3 regions of the Neorhizobium sp. BT27B genome follow, and region 1 is predicted to be linked to each of the others. Evidence: riboswitches for the same ligand, from Rfam matches in the RefSeq annotation. Region 1 holds a riboswitch; each other region holds the start of a gene.
The links. Region 1 has a riboswitch for cobalamin ahead of AAIH70_RS12910 (DUF1852 domain-containing protein). Riboswitches for the same ligand answer to the same signal wherever they lie in the genome.

Region 1 (3,893 bases):
GTGATCGACACAAAGATCCGGCCGGCCGATATCGATCAGGTCCGCGCCGGCCAGAAAGCGGGCCTGCGGTTTTCCGCCTTCAGCCAGCGCACCACGCCGGAGATCGACGGCATTGTCGAAACGGTGTCGGCCGACCTCAACCACAACCAGCAGACCGGTGAAAGCTGGTATTCGGCGCGCATCACCATTCCTCAGGATGAGCGCAACAAGCTGGGCGACCTGACGCTGGTGGCCGGCATGCCGGTGGAAACCTTTGTGCAATCGGGCGAACGATCGGCGCTTTCCTATCTGGTCAAACCGCTGACCGACCAGGTGGCACGGGCCATGCGCGAGAACTGAGGCGTTTGCCGCAGCAAAAGCGTGACATAAAAGTGCGATTGCTAAAGTTTTTTCGCAGATGCGGGAAAGCCTCTCGCGAAACATGACGGAAATCTGCTAGGCCGCTTGCGAAATATTGCATTTCCAGGGTGGCGGGACGGCTGCCCGGTTTTTCAACAAGGGCCACCAGAACCATGAACACCCGTCTTGCCGCGCTGGCTGTCGTCGCAGTCGCGCTTTCCGCATGCACCACCGCTTCTCCCCTGAAGTCGGACCCGATTTCGGCACGCTGGGTCGGCCAGTCGGCCGGCAAATTTTTTGCCGCCTATGGCCCGCAATACAGCGACGTCGCAAGCGGTTCCTCCACCGTCTACAACTGGCGTGGCGGCTACAAGCGCATCAAGATGGAAAATGGCAAGAGCGCCAGCGTCAGCTGCGCGGCGACGCTGACGGTTTCTTCGGATTACAACATCCGAGACATCCGTATCGTTGCCGATCGCCCCGGCTCCAAGGGTTCCAGCTATTGCGAAGAACTGCTGGTTCCGGCCGCCGGCTGATCCGGTTTCGGCTCGAGATTTTGGACAGGCGGCTTCGGCCGCCTGTTTGCGTTTTGGGGGTTGGATGTCTCGGGGACGAGAGAAGACGCGAGAATGCCAGGGCTGCGGTCGCCCCATTGCGGTCATCACGCATGCTCACCTGCGCCCGTCGGAATTGCGCCGATAGTCAGCCATCTATATTTGGTTGCCGCGGCCCAAGCCTGCGCCTGCGAGAATCCTCTGTTGATGCCGAATGCAATCATTTGGCCCGCACCTACAACTGCAGCAGAGACTTAACGATATAAAGATATCGTTATATGATGTTGACCGGCGACTTAACTTGCAATATGGTCACCATGCCTAAGGTTCCCCGGTCGTTGCCTGCAACGTGCCTGGGCTAAGAGGGAAGTCGGTGCTCCGTGTCATGCGGAAAAGCCGACGCTGCCCCCGCAACTGTAAGCGGCGAGCTGAAGTCCAATATGTCACTGGTTTACCCCGGGAAGACGGACGGAAGTGATGAACCGTGAGCCAGGAGACCTGCCTTTGGCGAAATAACGTCCACGGGCGGGGTGTCCCAGTGTGCCGTAGCAAAGGCTGCATCGTCGCGGCCGATCTTGCTATGCGTCCGCAGACCCATGCCCCCAACTTTATAGGGGCACAACATGTCTCAGACCTGCAGTTTCACGATCACAAGCCTACCCTTCGACGAGGATTATCGTCCTTCGGCACATACGCGCATCACCACCAATTTTGCCAATCTGGCCAGAGGCGAAAAGCGGCAGGAAAACCTGCGCAATGTCTTGGCGATGATCGATAGCCGCTTCAATGCCCTCGCACACTGGGATAATCCCAAATCTGACCGTTATTCGGTCGAGTTGGAGATCATTTCGGTCGAAATGAACCTGGATGTTGATGGCGAGAAATTTCCTCTCATCGAGATACTGAAGACGACGATCGTAGATCACAAAACCGGGGAACGTATCGAAGGCATTGTGGGGAATAACTTCTCCTCCTACGTGCGCGACTACGACTTCAGCGTGGTGCTGCCGGAGTATAACAGGAGCCTGCCTGCCTTCAGTATTCCGGCCGACTTCGGCGACCTGCATGGGAAGCTGTTCAAGTCCTTTCTGCAGTCAGATGCCTACCGGTCGCAGTTTCGCAAGCCGCCGGTCATTTGCATCAGCGCCTCGACCAGCAAGACCTATCACCGGACCGAAAATCATCACCCCGTCATGGGCGTCGAGTACCGGCAGCATGAATTCTCGTCCACCGACCAGTATTTCGGGAAAATGGGATTGCAGGTTCGCCACTTCATGCCTGCGGGCAGCGTCGCGCCGCTGGCTTTCTATTTTGTTGGCGACTTGCTGGGCGATTATTCCAATATCGAACTGATCGGCATCATCAGCACGATGGAAACGTTTCAGAGGATTTATCGCCCTGAAATCTACAATGCGAATGCAGCGGCCGGGACATTTTACCAGCCCAATCTGAAACACCAGGACTATTCGCTGACCCGGATCGCCTACGACCGCGACGAACGAAGTCGCTTGGCGGTGGATCAGGCCAAGTTCACCGAAGAACACTTCATCAAGCCATACCGCGCTGCCCTTGAGCAACTGTTTGCTCACTGCGCCGCCTGATCAACACTTAGAAGAGGTCCCCATTGTGAAGAAACTTCTCCCCACATCGACCGCCGGCAGCCTGCCGAAACCCTCTTGGCTTGCGCAGCCCGAAAAACTGTGGTCGCCCTGGAAACTGGCGGATGAGGAATTGCTGGAGGGCAAAAGAGACGCCTTGCGCCTTTCGCTGGACGATCAGCAACAGGCCGGCATCGACATCGTCAGTGATGGCGAGCAAACACGCCAACATTTCGTCACGACGTTCATCGAGCACCTCGAAGGGGTCGATTTTGCAAAACGCGAAACCGTCAGAATTCGCGATCGCTACGATGCGAGTGTCCCGACAGTTGTCGGCACTGTCTCTCGCCAGAAGCCGGTTTTCGTCGAAGACGCCAGGTTTTTGCGTCAGCAGACCAAACAGCCGATCAAGTGGGCTTTGCCGGGTCCGATGACGATGATCGATACACTCTTTGACGGGCACTATAAGAGCCGAGAAAAGCTCGCTTGGGAATTTGCCGGGATACTCAACGAGGAAGCAAGGGAACTGGAGGCGGCCGGCGTCGATATCATCCAGTTCGACGAACCTGCTTTCAACGTTTTCTTTGACGAGGTGAATGACTGGGGTGTCGCCACTCTGGAAAGGGCAATCGAAGGGCTGAAGTGCGAGACCGCCGTCCATATCTGCTACGGTTACGGCATTAAGGCCAATACGGATTGGAAAAAGACGCTTGGGTCAGAATGGCGGCAGTATGAGGAAACTCTCCCCAAACTGCAGAAATCCAGCATCGGCATGATCTCCCTCGAATGCCACAATTCTCATGTTCCGATGGATCTTCTGGAGCTTGTACGAGGGAAAAAAGTGATGGTCGGAGCCATCGATGTGGCAAGCGATACCATCGAAACCCCGGAGGAGGTCGCTGCAACGCTGCGCAAGGCGCTCAAGTTTGTCGACGCAGAAAACCTTTGCCCCTGCACCAATTGCGGCATGGCCCCTCTGTCCCGTCGTGTGGCAAGAGGCAAGCTGAATGCCTTGAGTGCAGGAGCTGAGATCGTCCGGAGAGAGCTCGCTGGCTAGTTTTCCGATTGTCTGAACCAGCGGATGGCGGCTGCCCGTCGCCACCGCACCCACCGTGATACACGCTGGATGACCTAAGAATGACTCTGCGGTCATAGCGCGGATCATCCTGAAGACTTCGAAGGATGTCCGCCTTTGCCGCATTCCTGCCAATGATGTGCTGCCCAGAGACTGTAGCCTGCTCGAGCAGTGATCAATCCATGCACATCGTGGGTTTTCCGAGCCACGTTTCAATCACACCATGCCCGGTGCTCGCACGGCGTCATTGCCCTTTAAGAACCCACCTTTTCGAAGCCCTTCATAACCCCATGCCGACCGCGCGGGTGCGATGCACACCCTTCGGCG
Region 2 (3,893 bases), 140 kb from region 1:
CGATGACCTTGACCTTGCCGGTCAGGCCCGAAGACTTGACGGCAACGGCTGCGGCGAGAGCGGCATCGTCACCGAAACCAAAAATGCCACCGATGTCCGGGTTAGCCTGCAGCATGTTCTGGGCAACGGCCAGTGCTTCGGCGCGGGTAATGCCGGTCTGGATCGACACGATCTTGATGTCCGGGTGCTTGGCAATGGCTTCCTTGAAGCCGTTGACGCGGTTCACCACCGACTGCACCAGCGGGTAGTCGATGATTGCGACTTCGCCCTTGCCGCCAAGCTGTTCGGCCATCAGTTCACCGGCCTTGACGCCACCGGCATAGTTGTCGGTGCCGATATAGGAGGCAACCTTGGCGCCTTCGACCGGTACGTCGACGGTGATAACCTTGATGCCGGCAGCTTCGGCGCGGGCAACGGCTGCAAGTGCGCCCTTGCTGTCGACCGGCGACATGATGATGACGTCGACGCCCTTGACGATGAAGTCTTCAATGTCGGCGAGCTGCTTGTTCAGGTCCTGATTGGCGATCGAGATTTCGACCGACACGTTCTTGGCCTTGGCTTCAGCGGTGATCGCCTTGGCGAGCTCGTTATAGAATGGGTGCTGCTGCGTGAGCAGCGATGCGCCGATGCCTTCGGCATGGGCGGCAGCGGCGGCAAACGTCAGGCTTGCGGAAACCAGCAGCGTCTTTGCGAAATTCTTGAGGGTCATGTTTATTCCTCCCCGTCCTTGAGGCCTTAAAAGCACACATCCAGCCGGCGGGCCTCCTCTTGCCGGCGGATTTTTCATCATATGTCCTAAATTTTACGCGCGTCAATATTTTTGAATTCGTACGTAAATAAATTTACGTGAAAAAGTTTCTGTGACCGTGATCTTATACGGCAAGGCCGCTCGTTTTCCCCAGCCTTGATCGGGCCGAAACAACATAGTCGTTGACGGAATTTTCACCTCGTCTACTATATCTAGTGTTCAAGGTTCTTCCGATTCGCATCGGAAGCTAAGACGGGAATACGGTGCGTGAAACCCATGACGGGCGCCACAATGCCGAAGCTGCCCCCGCAACTGTAAGCGGCGAGCATCCGATCGATCAGGCCACTGACGCCAAAAGCGTTGGGAAGGCGGAACGGATGCCGTGACCCGCAAGCCAGGAGACCTGCCTTGTACGAAACGTCCACGGGCGGGGTGTCCGGAAGGTCGCGTATATGTGCGGGATGATCCTGCGCATGCGCTTCCCCGAATGTCCCGTATGAAATGCTTCGGGGTGAAGTCTTATGTTCTTGAGTTTCGATAAGCATCGATATGTCGACCAGCAAGCCGATGTCGGCCTGCTGATTTCATGTTGCGCGCAGTGGCAATGATGGACGTTTAACGTCCGGCCACGTCAGCGACGACCTTCATACCCAATATTCTTTTGCCCGGACATCGGCGGATGTCCGACCGCTTTTGCACGCCTATTCCACACGAGGGGACCGACAATGACCATCACCGTTTACAGTAAACCCGCCTGCGTCCAGTGCACCGCGACCACCCGCGCCCTCGACCGTCAGGGCATCGACTACACTATCATCGACGTGTCCGCCGATGCCGAGGCTTATGACCTCGTGCAGGGTCTCGGTTACCGACAGGTGCCCGTCGTGATTGCCGGCGAGCAGCATTGGGCAGGTTTTCGCCCTGACATGATCAGCGCCCTCGCCTGACCATCATCGCGATGGGTGAGGTCGTTTATTTCTCCACGAAATCGGAAAGCACCCACCGTTTCGTGGAAAAGCTGGGCATGAACGCCCGGCGCATTCCGATCAGCAGCGATGAGGCGCTTTGCGCGCCCAACCCGTTCGTCCTGATCGTTCCGACCTATGGCGGCGGCGAAAACAAGGGCGCCGTTCCCAAACAGGTGATCCGCTTCCTCAACGATGCGGACAACAGATCCAACATCCGCGGCGTGATTGCCGCGGGCAACACCAATTTCGGCGCAGCCTACTGCATCGCCGGGGACATCATTTCCGCCAAGTGCCAGGTGCCTTTTCTCTACAAGTTCGAGCTTCTGGGCACGCAGGAAGATGTCGACAACGTCAGACACGGATTGGAACGATTTTGGACGCGACAAACTTCGAAAAGCCAGTGAATGCGGTAAAGCCGGCCGAAGCCGCGCTCGATTACCACGCCCTCAACGCCATGCTGAACCTTTATGACGGTGAGGGAAAGATCCAGCTCGACCGCGACCGGCAGGCCGCAAAACAGTATTTCCTCCAGCATGTGAACCAGAACACGGTGTTCTTTCATAACCTGCGGGAAAAACTCGATTATCTGGTGACCGAAAGCTATTACGAGCAGGAGGTGCTGGACCAGTATGCGTTCAATTTCGTGCGCGACCTGTTCGACCACGCATATGACAAGAAATTCCGGTTCCCGACCTTTCTCGGCGCCTTCAAATATTACACCAGCTACACGCTGAAGACCTTTGACGGAAAGCGTTATCTCGAGCGTTACGAGGACCGCGTTTGCATGGTGGCGCTGGCGCTGGCGCGCGGCGATGAAAAGCTTGCCCGCGATCTCGTCGACGAGATCATTTCCGGCCGCTTCCAGCCGGCGACGCCGACCTTCCTCAATGCCGGCAAAAAGCAGCGCGGCGAACTCGTCTCCTGCTTCCTGCTGCGCGTCGAGGACAATATGGAAAGCATCGGCCGCTCGATCAATTCGGCGCTGCAGCTTTCCAAGCGCGGCGGCGGTGTGGCGCTGTCGCTCACCAATCTTCGTGAAATGGGCGCACCGATCAAGCAGATCGAGAACCAGTCCTCCGGCGTCATTCCGGTGATGAAACTGCTGGAAGACTCGTTCTCCTACGCCAACCAGCTTGGCGCGCGGCAGGGCGCGGGTGCGGTTTACCTGCATGCCCACCACCCGGACATTATGCGTTTTCTCGACACCAAGCGCGAAAATGCCGATGAAAAGATCCGCATCAAGACGCTGTCGCTCGGCGTCGTCATTCCCGACATCACCTTCGAACTCGCCCGCAACAACGAGGACATGTATCTTTTCTCACCGCATGACGTGGAGCGTGTTTATGGCGTGCCGTTCACCGAAATCTCGGTGACGGAAAAATATCAGGAAATGGTCGAGGACGGCCGTATCCGCAAGAAGAAGATCAAGGCGCGCGAGTTCTTCCAGGTGATCGCCGAGATCCAGTTCGAAAGCGGTTATCCCTACATCATGTTCGAGGACACGGTGAACCGCGCCAACCCGATCGCCGGCCGCATCACCATGAGCAATCTCTGCTCGGAAATCCTGCAGGTCAGCGATGCGAGCGAATTCAACGACGACCTCTCCTACGCGAAGATGGGCAAGGACATTTCCTGCAATCTCGGCTCGCTCAACATCGCCGCCGCCATGGACTCAACCGATTTCGGCCAGACGATCGAAACCTCGATCCGGGCGCTGACGGCCGTGTCCGAGATGAGCAACATCACCTCGGTTCCCTCGATCGCTCAAGGCAACGAAGACAGCCACGCGATCGGCCTCGGCCAGATGAACCTGCACGGTTATCTCGCCCGCGAGCGGATTTTCTACGGCTCGGAAGAGGGTGTCGATTTCACCAATATCTATTTCTACACGGTTGCCTATCACGCCGTGCGCGCCTCCAACCGGCTGGCGGTCGAAAAGGGCAGAAGCTTCAAGGGTTTCGAAAACTCGAAATACGCGTCTGGCGAATATTTCGACAAATACACCGAACAGGAATGGCTACCGGCGACACAGCGCGTGGCCGAACTATTCGAGACCGCGGGCATTCATATCCCGACTCAGGACGATTGGCGGCAGTTGAAGGCCGAGGTCATGGCAGGCGGGCTTTATAACCAGAACCTGCAGGCCGTGCCGCCGACCGGCTCGATCTCCTACATCA
Region 3 (3,893 bases), on a different contig from region 1:
CGCACCCGGCATCGCGGCCAGAAGCGTATCCGCAGTTTCGCAAACGCCACGGCCGGGATGATAGAACCCGGCTTTTGGCACGCTTACCGCATCGGCCGCCTCCGCCGCCTTGCCCTGAACAAGCCCGACCATTCGCGTGGCCAGAAACACCATGTTTTCCGGACCGCCCTCGCGAAAATAGGAGAGCAGCCGGTCGAGTTCGGCGGCCGAAACTGTCGAGCCCGCGGCCAGCCGCGCGTCGCGCTCGCTGCATTCTCCGGGCAGCATGATGAGCGTCACGCCGCGCGCGCGCGTCATGCGGGCCAGTTCGTCGGCGCCATAAGGCCAGCGGTCATGGCCGCCGAGGATACGCACGAGAATGAGCTTGGCGTGACGCGCCACCTTGTCGATCCACAGATCGACCGACATCGGGTGGCGCAGTTCGGAAATATTGGCGAGCCTGAGCGACGGCATGCTTTCGCCGCCCTTGGCCCATGCGGAGGCAATGCCGTTCAGATCGCTGTCGGTAAAGGACAGCACCACCACGTCGCCCGGCGTCTGGTCGAGGTCGACCGGTTCGATCAGGTCGTCAAGAGACGAGGACGTGGTGGCGAGGATATGCATCAGGCCGCCAGGATCTTTTCGATCTTGGCCGCATCGATGCCCTTTTCGCCGATGACGACGAGACGCGAACGGCGCTCTTCATTGGCTGCCCAGGGGCGGTCAAAGTAGTGGTTGACGCGCGGGCCGACGGCCTGCACGAGAAGACGCATCGGCTTGCCGGCCACTTCCACATAACCCTTGATGCGCAGCACCTTTTCCGCCGCCGTCACATCGGCGATGCGCTGGCTGAGTTCAGCCGGATCGGTGATCGCCGGCATATCCAGAACAAAGCTGTCGAAATCGTCGTGTTCGTGGTCCAGCTCGTCGTCGTGATGGGTCTTGCGGTTCTCGATATCGTCTTCGACGGCCAGGCCCAGACCGATGAATACGGCCGGATCGACCACGCCATTGGAGGCCGGCACGATGCGCACGGCGCGCGGCAGATGTTCGGTCACATGCGCGGTGGCGATCGCCAGACCCTTTTCATCGAGAAGATCGGCCTTGGTCAGGATCACGAGATCGGCGCAGGCGATCTGGTCTTCAAACACTTCCTCGACCGGGTTGTCATGGTCCAGACTATCGTCCTCGGCGCGCTGGGCGGCCAGCGCTTCCATGTCGTCGGCGACGCGGCCTTCGGCCAGTGCCAGACCATCGACCACAGCGACAACGCCATCGACGGTGACGCGGCTTTTCACGCTCGGCCACTGAAATGCCTGGATCAGCGGCTTGGGGAGGGCGAGGCCGGACGTCTCGATCAGGATATGGTCGACCTTCGGCTCAAGCGCAAGAATCCTGTCGATTGCCGGCACAAAGTCGTCGGCCACGGTGCAGCAGATGCAGCCATTGGCCAGCTCGACGATATTGTCGTCCGGGCAGTTTTCGATGCCGCAGCTTTTCAGGATTTCGCCGTCGATGCCGACATCGCCGAACTCGTTGACAATAACGGCAAGGCGCTTGCCTTCGAGGTTCTGCAGCGTGTGGCGCAGAAGCGTGGTCTTGCCGGCGCCGAGAAAGCCGGTGACGACGGTGCAGGGAATACGGGCGAGATTGGCGGTCATGAGCTTTTCCTGAATGTCGGTCTATGCGTTGAAATCGAAGGGCGGAATACGGGCGATCATGTTGCGCTTGAGACAGTCCGGCCGGCCCTTCCAGGGCATCAGGCCGTCGGCCGAGGTGGCGATCAGTTCGGCGCCGGTGATCAGGTCGGCGGCGTTTTCGAGGTCGAGATGGCCGAATACATAGGTCCAGCCGTCCTGCCGTGCGATCACGGCGCTTGGGCCGCGCTTGCAGTTGGAAAGGCAGCTGACGCTTTTGATAGTGACGTTCGGCACCTGTTCAGCCGCTGCTTCCACGGTTGCGTTGAGCAGATGCGTGCCCTGACTAGGTTCCTCGGTCGAGCCTTCGCTGGCGCGGCAGCTGGCGCACACAAAAATCGTTACCGCCGGCGTTTTTGCAGCGGGGTCAGTTTTCTGGTCGTCGTCGGGCTGGAAGAAATCCAAGCATCTACCCCGTCTAATTCAAAACATGCGGGGTGCGGGCGCGATGACTGGATGCCGGTCGCGCCTGAAAAAAACATCCTTGCCGGAGCACCCCGCCCGGCTGGAATTTCTGTCTCTGACGGCAGGTCTCCTGGCTTGCGGATCGTCGCCCTATCGCCGCCTTCCCGAAATCGCTTTCAGTGGCGTGGTGCGGGGCTAACCGCCTACAGTTGCGGGGGCAGCCGTGGTTTGAAGCCTGAAGACCGGCCGTACCACGTTCCCTCTTAGCTTTCCCCGTTGCCGGGAAAAGACCGTCACCCTTTCCCTAGGCGTCGGTACACGCAGTGTCAATGCAAACGCCCTTGTAGACGGCATGGATTGCCGCGCGAAACGAATCCCCTATAGTCCGCGCTTCCCGAAACGAGCCGTCGCCGAGGAGCCGAAATGAAAGAGATCGACCAGCAGGAAGCCGAGCGCCACCAGCGCAAGATGGCCAATCGCAAGGCGGTGCAGGATGCCGAAGTGGCGGAAAAGACTTTGGAAAAAGGTCTGCTGATAGTCAATACCGGCCCCGGCAAGGGCAAGTCGACGGCGGCCTTTGGTCTGGCGCTGCGCATGCTCGGCAATGGCCGACGCGTCGGTGTCGTGCAGTTCATCAAGGGCGCATGGGAAACCGGCGAACGGCCGGCGCTGGAACTGTTTGGCGATCGCGTCGAATGGCACACGATGGGCGAGGGATTTACCTGGGAAACGCAGGACCTGAAGCGCGATGTCGCGGCCGCCGAACGCGCCTGGGCCAAGGCTGAGGAACTGATGGCCGATCCGTCCATCGGGCTTCTTCTGCTCGATGAACTCAACATCGCGCTGCGTTACGATTATCTCGACCTCGATGTCGTCATCGCCTCGCTGAAGGCACGCCGCGAGGACCTGCATGTCGTCATCACCGGCCGTAATGCCAAGCCTGCCTTGATCGAGGCGGCCGATACGGTGACCGAAATGTCGCTGGTCAAACATCACTTCAAGGCGGGCGTAAAAGCCCAGTCCGGCATCGAGTTTTAAAAAATCATGACCGCACGCGCGCTGATGTTTCAGGGAACCGGCTCGGATGTCGGCAAGTCGCTGCTTGTCGCAGGCCTTGCGCGTGCGCTGACCAATCGTGGCCTCAAAGTGCAGCCGTTCAAGCCGCAGAACATGTCCAACAACGCGGCGGTGACGGCGGATGGCGGCGAGATCGGCCGCGCGCAGGCCCTGCAGGCGCGGGCGGCAAAGGTGCCGCTGTCGGTGCATATGAACCCGGTTCTGCTGAAACCGCAGAGCGAGGTCGGGGCGCAGGTCGTGGTGCAGGGCCGCGTGCAGGGCAATGCGAAAGCATCCGAATATCAGGGCATGAAGGCGGCGTTGATGCCGCGTGTCATGGAAAGCTTTGAACTTCTGAAATCACAGGCCGATATCGTTCTGGTCGAAGGCGCCGGCAGCGCCTCGGAAGTCAATCTGCGCCGCAACGACATTGCCAATATGGGCTTTGCTCGCGCTGCCGATGTGCCGGTCATCCTGATCGGCGATATCGACCGCGGCGGCGTCATTGCCAGCATTGCCGGCACCAAACTGGTGCTGGATGCGGAAGACGCGGCGATGATCCAAGGCTTTATCGTCAACCGGTTTCGCGGTGATCCCACCCTGTTTGCCGATGGTATGGCGATGATCGAAGCGCATACCGGCTGGCAACAGATTGGCCTGTTGCCTTTCTTCAGTGAAGCCCGCCGCCTGCCGGCCGAAGATGCTCTGGCGCTCGATGCTGCCGCTATCGACAAGACGGGCGCCAAAATCCGCATC

Region 2: another riboswitch for cobalamin. It lies ahead of nrdH (glutaredoxin-like protein NrdH); the one in region 1 lies ahead of AAIH70_RS12910 (DUF1852 domain-containing protein).
Region 3: another riboswitch for cobalamin. It lies ahead of AAIH70_RS20380 (DUF1636 family protein); the one in region 1 lies ahead of AAIH70_RS12910 (DUF1852 domain-containing protein).

The regions. Positions count from the first base shown of each region.
Region 1 is NZ_JBCIYT010000004.1:240,847-244,739, forward strand. It holds gene AAIH70_RS12900 (HlyD family type I secretion periplasmic adaptor subunit) at 1-339, shown strand, start outside; gene AAIH70_RS12905 (hypothetical protein) at 513-875, shown strand; cobalamin riboswitch at 1,201-1,413, shown strand; gene AAIH70_RS12910 (DUF1852 domain-containing protein) at 1,517-2,494, shown strand; gene AAIH70_RS12915 (methionine synthase) at 2,520-3,548, shown strand; gene AAIH70_RS12920 (acyltransferase) at 3,847-3,893, opposite strand, start outside.
Region 2 is NZ_JBCIYT010000004.1:379,258-383,150, reverse strand. It holds gene AAIH70_RS13530 (substrate-binding domain-containing protein) at 1-709, opposite strand, end outside; cobalamin riboswitch at 954-1,173, shown strand; gene nrdH (glutaredoxin-like protein NrdH) at 1,474-1,695, shown strand; gene nrdI (class Ib ribonucleoside-diphosphate reductase assembly flavoprotein NrdI) at 1,707-2,120, shown strand; gene nrdE (class 1b ribonucleoside-diphosphate reductase subunit alpha) at 2,090-3,893, shown strand, end outside.
Region 3 is NZ_JBCIYT010000007.1:294,588-298,480, reverse strand. It holds gene cobN (cobaltochelatase subunit CobN) at 1-603, opposite strand, end outside; gene cobW (cobalamin biosynthesis protein CobW) at 603-1,640, opposite strand; gene AAIH70_RS20380 (DUF1636 family protein) at 1,662-2,081, opposite strand; cobalamin riboswitch at 2,185-2,391, opposite strand; gene cobO (cob(I)yrinic acid a,c-diamide adenosyltransferase) at 2,505-3,119, shown strand; gene AAIH70_RS20370 (cobyric acid synthase) at 3,126-3,893, shown strand, end outside.